3 regions of the Paenibacillus sp. FSL R7-0210 genome follow, and region 3 is predicted to be linked to each of the others. Evidence: predicted binding sites of a transcription regulator. Region 3 holds the regulator's gene; each other region holds the start of a gene.
What was found. Region 3 encodes LexA, which represses DNA repair genes until DNA is damaged. Its sites were predicted from a motif close to CGAACATATGTTCG; they were not measured.
Positions count from the first base shown of each region.

Region 1 (4,229 bases), 1.4 Mb from region 3:
CCGCTTCCGTATCCTCCAGCAGCAGATATACCGCCCGGCATAGCTCCAGACCGCTGCGGCTGGCTTTGATTCTCTGTTCAAATGCCTGCAGCGGTCCTGTAATCGCACTCCGGCAGGCTTCCATTCTGGATAGCATGGCTTCATCTACAGCCTCACTGCCCTCCAGGGAGAGGCGCGGAATCCCCTTCCAGGAGCGCCCGTCCGTCCAGCGATAGCCGTGAATGCCGCAGGCCAGCACATAGTTCTCCAGCTCATCCATATGGGCACGGGTAATGTTTCCGTCCAGCGGGAGCAGCAGCTCTGTCTTCACGCAGCGGAACACATCTTCATAACGCCAGCGGCGGCGGACGACATCGAGAGCGGAGCGGATGAATTCCACCAGCGGATGATGCAGCTCACTCTGCTTCTGGTCCAGGAAGAACGGAACGCCGAAGTCCTGAAATAACGGGGCAATCAGCGGCTCATAATCAGCCATATTGCGCATGAATACCGCCATTTCCCCATATTTGGCCCCCGATTCTCTGGCCAGGGCCTGCATCTCGCGCAGCATGCCCTCCACCTCGGTGCGGCGTGAAGCCCCAGCTCGGATGCTGATAGCTTCCTTCACCTGTTCAGCCGGTCCCGTCCAGGGATGCCGGCGCTGTAATCCGCGCTCCAGATGCGCGAGTACGGGAGCGTCCTTGAACCTTGGCAGGAGGGGCGGAGCCAGCAGCTCATCCCATACGGTAAGTCCCATCTCCTCCGCTATTCCCCGGAGCTTAATGTAAGTAACCGCCGCCGGATGGAACAGCTCCAGCTCATGCGGGGCAATGCCCGGCGGATAGATCCGGTCCAGTGTGAGCGCAATGTTCATTGTGCCGGCATACTGCATCAGCTCACGCAAGACGACAAATTCCTGGTTGCTGAAGCCGTGGAAGCCGTCCACCCAGATCTCGGCGCCGCGGATATAGGCAGAGTCCGCAATATGCTCAGCCAGTTCGGCCAGTCTGTCCTCTTCATCTATATAGAGCTGTGACATCTCCTGGTCCAGCTCGCTGAAGACGAGATGCAGATCATCCAGCTTCCCGGCCAGAATAGGGCTGCCCAGCGTGGCATCCCGCATTCTGCCGATCTGCTCCTCCAGGTCTCCGGCTCCAAGACAGCAGCGCTTAAGCTCCGTGTGCAGACTGCTGAGCCGCTCCACAAATCCCGGCCGGTCCGAGGAAGCCCCGAACAGCTTCAGCTCCTCCTTGCGCTTGCTGATAATCTTGTAGATCAGCATCTTCTTGCCTTCTTCACTGATAGGCAGACTTGCGCTGCCGCCGGTCTCCTGCTTCACCCGGTAGGCAAGCCGCGAGAAGCTAAGCGTCTGGGCACGCAGACTCCCCTTCACGCCGCCCGCCGCAAGCAGTCCCCGTTCCGCTCCGAACGATCCCTGCTCGGGAACAAGTATAATGATCGGGGCCCCCAGCGGCTCTGCCTTCAGCCTGGAGGATACCCGCTCCCATATTGTAGTCGTCTTGCCGCTGCCCGAGCGGCCGATGATGAAGTTAACCGTCATTTCAGCAGACTCCTTCCGTTGAACCCTGGCACTCTATGCAATACCAGAATCTATGAAACTTCTCGTCTCAATAGTATAGCATACCTCCACCGCACGCTCCAGAACGTACGTTTGCCATTGTTTGCAAATGCAGAAATAAAGAAGACTCTCCCGGAGCCGCGCAAACGGCGGGCGGAAGAGTCTGAATAAATGCATGTAAATTAGGTTCAAGGCTAACAGTTACTGCTGCAACTCCTCCCAAGTGAAGCACAAGACCCTTATTCCTTCCGCTCCGTCCAGCCCAGGGTGTCCGGGCCGATTACAATGGTGCCGATCGCATCTCCGTATACATAGGACAGCTCGACCCGCCGCCGCTCCGCATCCACCACGCAGGTGCTCACGTGCAGCGGACCGCTGCCGTCTGCCGCATCGCCGGGCAGGCACAGCGTCAGAATTCCAGCCTTTCCGGCCCAGGCCGCCCGGCCCTCGATTACCGGAATCTCTGATTTGGAGCCGTAGACCTCCGATACCCAGCCCTGCTCCTTATTCACCGTGAACTGTTCATCCTTCAGGCCGCTGGTCATCCAGCTCATATTCAGCTTCACTGTAGAGCCGGGATAGACCACGGTTGCTGCAGTCCGTGCGGCGACGGCAAATCCTCCAGCTGCGTCTCCTCCGGTTCCAATAACGGCTGTTTCAGCTTCAACTTCAGCTTCTCCGGTCACGGCTTCTCCAGCCGCTCCGGCTCCGGAAGACAGCTCCAGCACCGCCTCCGGGTGCAGATGGAACCGCTGCTCCAGCTCATGCTCGCCATCCGCCTCCAGCCAGTCGGCAATCAGCAACAGCGGCACCTCCACGCCCAGCAGCACCCAGCGCCGGTGCATTACCGGACCGGGAAGACGGATGTATCCGTTATGCGCGGCATCAATGAAGTGGTAACGGCTGTTGCTCTCCCAGCGGAAGGTGCTGGCCTTAGCCACAGGCTCGCCCCATTGCTGGGTAGAGATATACGGCGTCTGATCCAACCCGTCTATGGTAATAGTGTTGTGTGCCCGGGTGCTTTTGAAATAACGGCGCCATTCCCCTTCCTCATAGGTGTACCTCCCGGTATCGGTGAAGAGCAATTGCCCGTTCCACATCCACTCCAGATTCAGCGCATCGGCATGACCGTGCGCTCCGCCCATCTCTGCGGCATCGAAGAACAGATACTGCTGCGGGTCCCGCATCACATAATACCCGGTCTGCACAAAAGCCACGCTGCTCACCGAAGGCGCAGACTCCGCCTGAAGCTGCACACACCGCTCATACGCCTCGGCTCCCAGCAGCCAGAGGCATTCTGCATTGCCCGTGCCGCGTCCGACCAGTGCATCATCCTTCAGAATGGCGCCCAGCAGCGTCAGCCGCTGCCGGCCGCTGCTGATCCAGTCGGAATCGCCGATCCCGGTGGACTGGTGATCCGGGCGGACCAGCGCTTCGGTGAACGCGGCCATCTTGCGGAGCTGCCCGCCGTACCAGGCGGAGAACGGGTGGCAGGATAACGCGCCCAGCAGATAAGGCGTTCCGAACATCTCAATGGCCGCATCATGATAATGGGTGGTCAGCTCAATCTGAATCCCTTCCGGCCCGACCTGATGCAAAAGGCACAGCTCCAGGCGCTCCCCGGCCAGTTGCCGCCAATACGGTGCGCGCGGATGCTCATGATGGAAGACAGCAATCATATAGAGGCCCTGCATATGCATAATCGCATGATTGATCTCCGTGCTGCCCAGGTAGCGGGTCAGATATTCAGCATGCTCCGCAAGCCCCTCCAGCAGCTCACTGCGGAAGTGTCCATCCAGCAGCGGGCTGTCCTCCATATATTTGTACGCAGAGATCCATGACTGCACCCGCAGGCCGGTCTCCAGCAGACGCCATGGACCTAGCTTCTGGAAAAAGACCGCTTCCTCATACGACGGGATCACAGGAACCGGGTTCTGCTCGCGCCAGCTGCGGAAATGCTGCATAAAGGCCGTAACGTATTCCGGCTTGCCATTCATCAGATAGGCCTTGCCCAGATCCAGCATATGCCAGTGGCGGTTGATGCCCCAGGTGAATTCGGGGTCGTTCGTAGGATTATGCAGCCAGTCTACCACCGGCTTGCCCAGCGGAATCCAGCGGCTCAGATCACCGGTATAAGGAATAATGAATTCATTATTCACGGCATGCTCGGCAATCTGGACCGAGTTCTGCGCCTCGATGGGGAAATGACGGGCATAATAAGCGGCAGCGCTGCGCAGCTCAGATGCGTTCAGATAATAATCCTTCATTCCTGCTTCTCCAGGAAGTCCTCACGAAACGGATTGAACACATCCAGAATCACGGAATCCTCCAGCGCCTTCACACCATGCGGAATATTGTAGCCGGCATAGAAGCTGTCGCCCGCCTTCAGAATACGCGTCTCCTCCCCGACCTTGACCTCAAAGCTGCCCTTCACAATGTAGCTGATCTGCTCATGCGCATCATGGGAATGAACCTCTCCGATGCCGCCTTTGGCGAAGGTGACCTCCACCATCATCATCGAGCCCCCCTTTGCAAGCAGGGTGCGGGAACTGCTCTCATTAAGAACCGTCTTTGCTGCTTCGCTGTTCTCTAAAATCATTTCGGATCTGCTCCTCTCTCAATATGCAAGAAAGCGGCCGAATCTATCATGCATCGGCCGCCACCTGAACCT
Region 1 is NZ_JBBPAR010000001.1:644,198-648,426, reverse strand. Features, by position in the region: gene addB (helicase-exonuclease AddAB subunit AddB) at 1-1,540, opposite strand, end outside; gene MKY64_RS02845 (alginate lyase family protein) at 1,798-3,825, opposite strand; gene MKY64_RS02840 (cupin domain-containing protein) at 3,822-4,157, opposite strand.
Region 1: the regulator LexA is predicted to act here: its motif matches at 1,641-1,654, upstream of addB (helicase-exonuclease AddAB subunit AddB).

Region 2 (4,229 bases), 140 kb from region 3:
CGGCGTTTGTCGTTCACATCTCCCCGGATCGTATTCCATTTCTTCCGTCCGGTCTGCAGCGCGCTCTCCTGCTCCTGCTCGGGTGTGATCTCATCCAGCGCTTCCGCAATCAGCGACATATCAATCCCTTTCTCCCGCAGCTCCTGCCGGATCCACATCTTGCCCTTACGCTGATTCACAATCCGCTGCTCCGCCCACTGCTTGGCGTACAAGGGATCATCTAGCAGACGTTCCTCCTGCAGGCGGAGCAGAACTTCGGCAATAACAGTCTCCCCTATTTCCTTCTCCCTTAAACGGCGGGCCATCTCCTGTGCGGTTCTGGGCTTGCGTTCCAGATACCTAAGCCCCTCCACATACGCCCGCTGGCGCTCGTCTGCGGCAACGATATCCTCCAGATCCGCTTTTACAAAAGCACTCCCGGTAATCATCCGGTATTTAATCATGACATCTTCATGAACAGTCATGTTGTAGTCTCCGAAATGGATTAGATAACGATAATTAGACTTCTTAAGCCGCTCTACCTTTGTAATTACCAGCTCTTGATCTGCCGGGAAATCCGCCAGCACCTGCTGCTCATCCTGTTCTTCGAATTCCTCATCCAATTGTATAACCATCCTGCCATTCACCTACTTAAGCTGAAATATTTACGAAAAGGCACCCTGTTATATCTTCACAGGGCGCCTATCCATCTTGACTTCATTATTCAATTAGAAGTAGAGGAGTACTTAATTACTCAATCTCAAGCAGCAGCTTCTCTTCTTCCTCTTGCTCCGCAGCCACAGCCGCTTCAGATGGTGGCTCTACCAGAGTCGTGAGATTACTTGCCTCACGGATCTTGTTCTCGATCAGCAGAGCAATATCCTGATGTTCCTTCAGGAACTGCTTAGAATTCTCCCGTCCTTGACCCAGACGTTCGCCTTCATAGGAATACCAGGCACCGCTCTTGTTGACAATATCCATCTCCGTACCGATATCCACAAGGCTTCCCTCTCTGGAGATTCCTTCGCCGTACATGATATCTACATCCGCTTGCTTGAACGGAGGCGCTACCTTGTTCTTCACAACCTTGATCTTCGTGCGGTTACCCACGACATCGTTACCCATCTTGATACTCTCTACCCGGCGCACATCCAGACGGACAGAGGAGTAGAACTTCAGAGCGCGCCCACCCGGAGTGGTCTCAGGGTTACCGAACATTACGCCGATCTTCTCACGAAGCTGGTTGATGAAGATCGCAATAGTGTTGGATTTGTTAATGGCACCAGACAGCTTCCGCAAGGCCTGGGACATCAGACGGGCCTGCAAGCCTACGTGGGAATCACCCATGTCGCCTTCAATTTCTGCCTTCGGCACAAGTGCTGCTACAGAGTCAACTACAATGATGTCTACTGCTCCGCTGCGTACAAGCGCTTCAGCGATTTCCAGGGCCTGTTCACCCGTATCAGGCTGGGACAGCAGCAGTTCATCAATGTTAACGCCAAGCGCCTTGGCATACTTGGGATCAAGCGCATGCTCAGCATCGATGAAGGCAGCTTGTCCGCCCTGCTTCTGTACTTCAGCGATCGCATGAAGTGCAACCGTCGTCTTACCGGAAGATTCCGGTCCATATACTTCAATAATACGTCCTTTGGGAAGTCCGCCAATACCTAGTGCAATATCAAGTGCCAAAGATCCGCTAGGTACAACTTCCACTTTCATGTGAGTGGATTCTCCCAGTTTCATTACCGAACCTTTACCGAATTGTTTTTCTATTTGACGAAGCGCCATATCAAGCGCTGCACGACGATCTGACAATCAGACCACTTCCTTCACTGTTTATAGTATTATCATAACGTGTTTTGAAGGGCTTGCCAAGTCTTTTTTAGAACATACATTCGTTTTTTTTGCTCCCGGGGATAATACTCCCTTTTATTGTAAGATACATACCTCCTTCCGGATGCAAAACTCAGCAGGTGCTTCTCTTCCGCTTCTTACGTTAATAGGAACAGCCAAAGGATAATTTATTATACCTAATATAAAACAAAAAACCGCAGCATGATCGCTCAAGCCACGGTTCTTCCGTATACATGAATTATATACCGGCCCGTACAGTTATTGCAAGGCCGAGCCTTCCAGCGGAGTAGCAACCTTGCGTTCTTCCAGGCGGCGCCACAACCGGTACAGCAGCGCCTTGACGGTCCGCAGCCGGATGTTCTCACGGGTGCCCTTCAGATTCAGCTCATATACCTCTGTCTTGCAGCCCCGCTCAGCCATTCCTACGAACACAAGACCCACCGGCTTGCGCTCGGAATATCCCGGTCCGGCTACACCGGTAACCGATAAGCCAAAGTCCGTGTCACCGATCATACGCACCTGCTCAGCCAGTACCTCCGCAACCTCGCGGCTCACCGCTCCCGGGGCATCCGGACCTTCAAGCATGGCGGAAGGCACATTCAGCAGTTTCTTCTTAATATCATTGGAATAACACACGATCCCTCCGGCAAACATGGAGGCGCTGCCCGGAATATTCGTAATGCTCTCCATCAGCAGACCGCCTGTACAGCTCTCGGCAGCACTCAGAGTGAGTCCCGCATCCGCCATCCAGTCCACAATCAGCTGCTCCAGCGGCACATCGATGTTAGCATACAGATTCTCCGGAAGAATGTCCGCAATCGTTTTCTCCAGAGCATCGAGCTTGACCATAGCTTCCCGCTCGGACGGCGCCTTGGTGGAGATGCGCACGGTCACTTCGCCTTCCTTCGCATACGGGGCAATCGTTGGATCGCTCTGGCTGCGGATCAGCTCAATCAGCTTGTCCTCCAGCAGCGACTCGCCAATCCCGGCGAACTTCAGCATCTTCGAGTAGAGCGGCATTTCACCAGTAAGTGCATGCTGTTGAAGCCATGGCTTGGCCTTATCCGTGAACATCGGCTTCATCTCCCGGGGCGGGCCGGGCAGCACGATATAATATTTGTCTTCTTCTGCAAAAGCAATCCCTACCGCAAGGCCGGTATCATTGGACAGAGGAGTCGTCCCTTCAATGACAAGCGCCTGCTTGCGGTTATTCTCAGTCATTACAATCTTGCGGTCATCGAAGAAGCGCTGCACATGATCCATGGCCAGCTGGTCGATGTGCAGGGTCCGGCCAAGCGCCGCAGCCAGCGCATCCTTGGTCAGATCATCCTCGGTCGGACCAATGCCGCCCGTGAACAATATAACATCCGCCCGGCTCTGAGCAATCCGGATCGCTTCCAGAAGGCGGCTTTTGTTATCTCCCACAACGGTCTGAAAATAAACGTCAATGCCTAATGCAGCCAGCTCGACTGAAAGAAACTGGGCATTGCTGTTCACGATTTGTCCAAGTAAAAGTTCTGTTCCAACGGCAATAATCTCTGCTTTCATAGCTGACGTTCTCCTCCTGATTGTAGGTATCCTGCAAGGTTCAGCCTGTTCCAGCCTCTCAGGCTTTGTTCAAATCCAGCAGATCCTTATTCTTCACGAAATAATCAATGCCAGAGTAAATGGTAATGATGGCTGCCGCCCAGATGGCAATGTCATCCACAGGGATGCTGACGAACTGGAACGGGAAATTGTTAAGCAGCAGCAGGGAAATAGCAACAATCTGAATCACTGTTTTTACCTTTCCCCATTTGCTTGCAGCCACTACCTTCCCTTCCAGCAGTGCCACCTGGCGCAGGCCGGTCACGGCAAACTCGCGGCTGATGATGACAATGGCAATCCAGGAATCGCATCTTCCCAGCTCGACCAGCGAGATCAGCACGGCCGAGACCAGCAGCTTATCCGCAAGCGGATCGAGCAGCTTGCCCAGATTGGTGACCATGTTATATTTTCTGGCTATGTAACCGTCAATTCCATCGGTACTGGCTGCCAGCAGAAAAATAACTGCCGCGACCAAGTGATTAATTGAAAGCTGAAAGGAGCCCCAATGTATCGGTTCCGGATAGAAGCTGAAGTCCACCAGCAGAAAAAACATCATGATTGGGATAAGGCAAATACGTGCTAATGTGATGCGGTTGGGTAAATTCACTGAAGTTTCCTCCCCTAGTCCATACGAATCCGGTATTCCAGCATTTTCTTCAAAACTGCTTAGCTAGTATATTATAGCCATAAATAAGTGTCAAAAAAACATGAAGCACCCCGCAAGTAAGGTAAGTATACACTGCGGGGCACATGATCTTACTTTAAATTGTTAAACTGTAAATCAAGCGGCAAATCAGCCTTGCGTAAAA
Region 2 is NZ_JBBPAR010000001.1:1,953,413-1,957,641, reverse strand. Features, by position in the region: gene MKY64_RS08500 (regulatory protein RecX) at 1-614, opposite strand, end outside; gene recA (recombinase RecA) at 730-1,794, opposite strand; gene MKY64_RS08490 (competence/damage-inducible protein A) at 2,092-3,381, opposite strand; gene pgsA (CDP-diacylglycerol--glycerol-3-phosphate 3-phosphatidyltransferase) at 3,440-4,027, opposite strand; gene MKY64_RS08480 (YajQ family cyclic di-GMP-binding protein) at 4,177-4,229, opposite strand, start outside.
Region 2: the regulator LexA is predicted to act here: its motif matches at 1,864-1,877, upstream of recA (recombinase RecA).

Region 3 (4,229 bases):
ACAAGCCCCCAAGAATATCTGTCGTAAGCTTATCGCCCACCATTATACCTTGTTCCGGTGCAATATCCAGCAGTCCGAGCGCATGCTCGAAGATTCCCTTGTCCGGCTTGCCTTTGCCGAAGCTTCCCGAAATCACAATGTGGTCAAAATACGGGGTAAGCTCCGGCACACCATCCAGCTTCTCCTGCTGAAGGGCCGGGCAGCCGTTCGTCAGAAGCAGCAGCTTCACCTTACCGCGCAGCTCGTCCAGCACCTGAAGCGTCTCCTCATAGATATAAGGACGGCTGCGGCGCTCTGCGGCGAACTTGTCAGCCAGCTGTGCAGCCAGTGCTTCATCCTCTACCCCGAGTGAGGCCAGGCCACGGCGCCAGGATTCCTTACGGTAGACAGGGGCAAGCTGTTCAAGTTGACGGAACTCAGGCTGCTCACCGGCAGTGAAGTTCGCCCACAGCGCTTCATACGGGTTAATACCGATCAGCTTCGTGAACGGATACGTCTCATAGGATTCGTACAGTGTACGGGCTTCCCTGCGTACAGCAGCTTCCAGCTCCCCGGGATCAACGGAATCTCCAGCAGCCTCACAAGCATGGCGGAAAGCTTCTTCCACACTGCGGTCATCCCACAGCAGAGTATCGTCAAGGTCAAATAGTACGGCGGTAATCGGCATTTGTTCTCCCACTCCCTATATGCTGGTCTGTCTTCCTATTCGTGCACGACCTCAATGTTGTTGTTCTTGGCGAACTGCTCCAGGCGTTCCCCCATCGCAGCGGTGTCATAACGGTTAATCAGCTTGGAGAAAATCCACTACTTGCGCTTACCCTTATACTTAATGGTAACTACACTGCGCGATAAAGTGATCTTCTCAATATCCGCCGCAGCCAGGAAGCGTTCGCGGTTGTATTTAATAGTAGAGATACGCGCACGCTCAACCTTAAGGAACGGACGGCGGAAGAACAGCAGCGCAGCGAGCAGGAAGTACAGCACTACACCCAGCCAGTTGGCCAGAATCCCGCTTCCTTTGGCTTCGTCAATCGAGCCGACCACCCAGAACATGATACCGAGCAGCATCAGTACAACGGGGAATACGATATTGCGGCCTTTGAAAATATCGATGCTTTTAGCGGCAGTCTTAGTGCTGGAAGTGTAAATGGAGTCCTTCCCCTGCTTCTTTCTTTGCTGGTTAATTTGCTTCGTGTTGCGTTGAACCATTCTTTCCCAAGAACGGGCCATGTAAGTTCCCCCTAGTCATCCTGTATTATCTATGAAAAGGCAACAGGCTAATGCTTAAGTCCGTTATTGCCTTCTTCATGCTCCGGATTGTCCACAATTTCGATGGTATCAAGCTGGGCCCGAAAGTTAGTGCGGATATTCCCCAGGTACATCTCGCGGAGCTTGGCACGTTCAGCCAGTTCCTCGTCATTCAGGCCGCCGTTCTTAGCTTTGCGTGCCAATTCATTGATGCGTGCGACCAATTCGTCAATATTCAATACGTTTCCCTCCCTCTAAATTCATTTTAACTTTGCCATGAGAAAAAGAGCTTGTCAAGGTCTACCCCCTGAAAGCTCTCACAGTCGATCATTAGTCTGACATATTCCTTCAGTATAAAGGTAAAGTCAGAATATCTCCGGCCTTAATGCCGCTGTTCTCCAAATGATTCGTCTTCATTATTCCTTCTATATATACGGCAGTCTTCATGTCCTCAGGCTTGTTGCTTAACGCAATACTCCATAAGGTATCTCCGCGTTCGACTACGATCCGCTTATCCGGCTTCATCGACGAGACCGAACCGGCAAAAACATTCCCCACCACAGTGAATCCCGAAATAACAAGCATCAGCACCAGAACCAGCTTCATCAGGCTGACCTGACGGAATAGTGATGAGAGCGCAGCGAGACTATGAAGAATCCCGTCCTTGATCTTGGTTACATAACTATGAGCAGTTGGATTACCGGGAGCGGACACCTTGATATCCTCATTATTGTAGATACTGTTGTATGTACTATACTTTAACATGATCATCATCCTCCAAACACATGTTCTTGCTTTCGAAAATAATATAACACGAACATGTGTTTCGATCAATAGTTTTTTCGGAACATTTGTTCTCTTTATTTTCATTCTCTTATTTTCCTCATTTTAGAACTTATGTTTGTACGAACGGAAGTTCTATGTTATAATTTTCCCAAACATAGTATATGGGGTTGATACCGATGTCAAAGATTTCTAGTCGTCAGCTGGCGATCCTGGAATTTATACGTAATGAAGTCCGCAGCAAGGGTTATCCTCCGTCCGTCCGCGAGATTGGCGAGGCTGTCGGCCTGGCCTCCAGCTCTACCGTGCATGGTCACTTGGACCGGCTTGAGAAGAAGGGCCTGATCCGGCGTGATCCAACGAAGCCACGTGCCATTGAATTACTCGGCCAGGAAGATTCAGAGAATGTGCATCAATTTGTCCAGACCGTTACCCGCATCCCGGTCGTGGGTAAGGTTACAGCTGGTGTTCCTATTACAGCTACAGAGAATATTGAGGATTACTTCCCATTGCCTGCTCATTATGTAGGCGATAACAAGGTATTTATGCTATCTGTTCTTGGTGACAGTATGGTGGATGCCGGAATTATGAACGGGGATTATGTCATCGTGCGCCAGCAGCAGACTGCCGACAACGGCGATATTGTTGTAGCGATGACCGAAGAAGATGAAGCAACTGTCAAGACCTTCTACAAGGAACGGGATCATATCAGGCTGCAGCCGGAGAATCCGGCGTACGAGCCTCTCCGCCTCAACCGCGTTACGATTTTGGGCCGGGTCATCGGATTATTCCGCGATATCCACTAATCTACTCCCCGCTTAAGAACAGGCTGCTCCGCACCATGCGAAGCAGCCTGTTTTATGTTCATTTTACTTCGTGTAGTGGCCAAAAAACTGAATGCAAACATTTGTTCGCATTCGGCTTTTTGGCCATTTTTTCTGCGAACCGCTGTCTAGCTCCGCACATATCCTGTTACAAAGGAGTGCTGATCTGTATGCCCAATTACCGAATTATCGTCGATCTGTCACAGCGCATGCTGTACCTGCTGGATAATGACGTTGTCACCAGAGGCTTCCCTGTCGGCATCGGCAAAATGTTAACCGTCTCGCCTGTAGGCGAATACACCATCATTAACAAACAGCCCAATCCGGGCGGTCCGTTCGGTGCCTTCTGGATGGGACTGTCCAAGCCGCATTACGGCATCCACGGAACCAATGACCCATCCTCCATCGGCCACATGGTCTCACACGGCTGTATTCGTATGTATAACGCAGATGTTCTGGCTCTAGCCGCCCTCGTTCCCATAGGTACCCGTGTCACCATCCGGGAATAGGAACGTCGCAAAAACCCTTGAGACGCCAGATTGCGTCCCAAGGGTTTTTGTGATTCATATGAATTAGAGCGGATACAGACTACAGCACACTTCTCAACAGACGGATAGCCACCGTATTCAAACGGATGGCCTCGCGGATCGATTCTCTGGCTGCCAGCAGTTCTCTTCTGGCCCGCGAACCTCTAGGCACTCTGCGCAGATTCTCATTGATTTCTTCCAGTCTCTCCAGCAGAATTGCCCGCTGTGTCAGCAGGACATTAATGGCTCTGCGAATCCGATTACGTTCTCTTTGGCTCATCTTTACACCTCTTTTACACTTGGATAGTATAAGAGATGCCAAAAATGGCTCCAAAGATTGTGTGATTCGGCAGTAATGTTAGTTAGAGCTGCAGGTAGTGGGCAGCGAATCTGCTTACTTTTTGTTCAATCGTACCCGGAATTCAAATTCATCGCGTCTATAAGTCATTCCGGCCAGCACAATGTACTCCGGTGTCCATTTCTGTACAGGTCCGGCATAATCAGCAATCACATGCGGTTTGCCATCAACCAGCTGAACGACGTAGACCTGTACCTGTGCCAGTGCGGCAGCGAATAGATCAGCATCACTGGACAGTACTTTATAAGCCGTATTCAACTTCGTTCCTCCTTGTTCCACAACCATATTAAAGATTCCGTCTCGAATCTATTCAATTATACCGGGTCATGGAACAATATGTAAACCATATTTACAGCTTAATAAACAGGATTTTGAACAATCCGATATACTTCTTCGTGGCCCCGCCATCCCGGGTAAAAAAATTGGTATTCTTAAGGTCCGGTACACTGAATACAGAAAACAAAATGTAGTTATCCCTCACGGTCAAAG
Region 3 is NZ_JBBPAR010000001.1:2,092,253-2,096,481, reverse strand. Features, by position in the region: gene MKY64_RS09120 (HAD family hydrolase) at 1-667, opposite strand, end outside; gene MKY64_RS09115 (hypothetical protein) at 805-1,230, opposite strand; gene MKY64_RS09110 (DUF896 domain-containing protein) at 1,278-1,487, opposite strand; gene MKY64_RS09105 (LysM peptidoglycan-binding domain-containing protein) at 1,597-2,013, opposite strand; gene lexA (transcriptional repressor LexA) at 2,211-2,837, shown strand; gene MKY64_RS09095 (L,D-transpeptidase) at 3,026-3,364, shown strand; gene MKY64_RS09090 (hypothetical protein) at 3,444-3,662, opposite strand; gene MKY64_RS09085 (hypothetical protein) at 3,777-3,998, opposite strand; gene MKY64_RS09080 (hypothetical protein) at 4,090-4,229, opposite strand, start outside.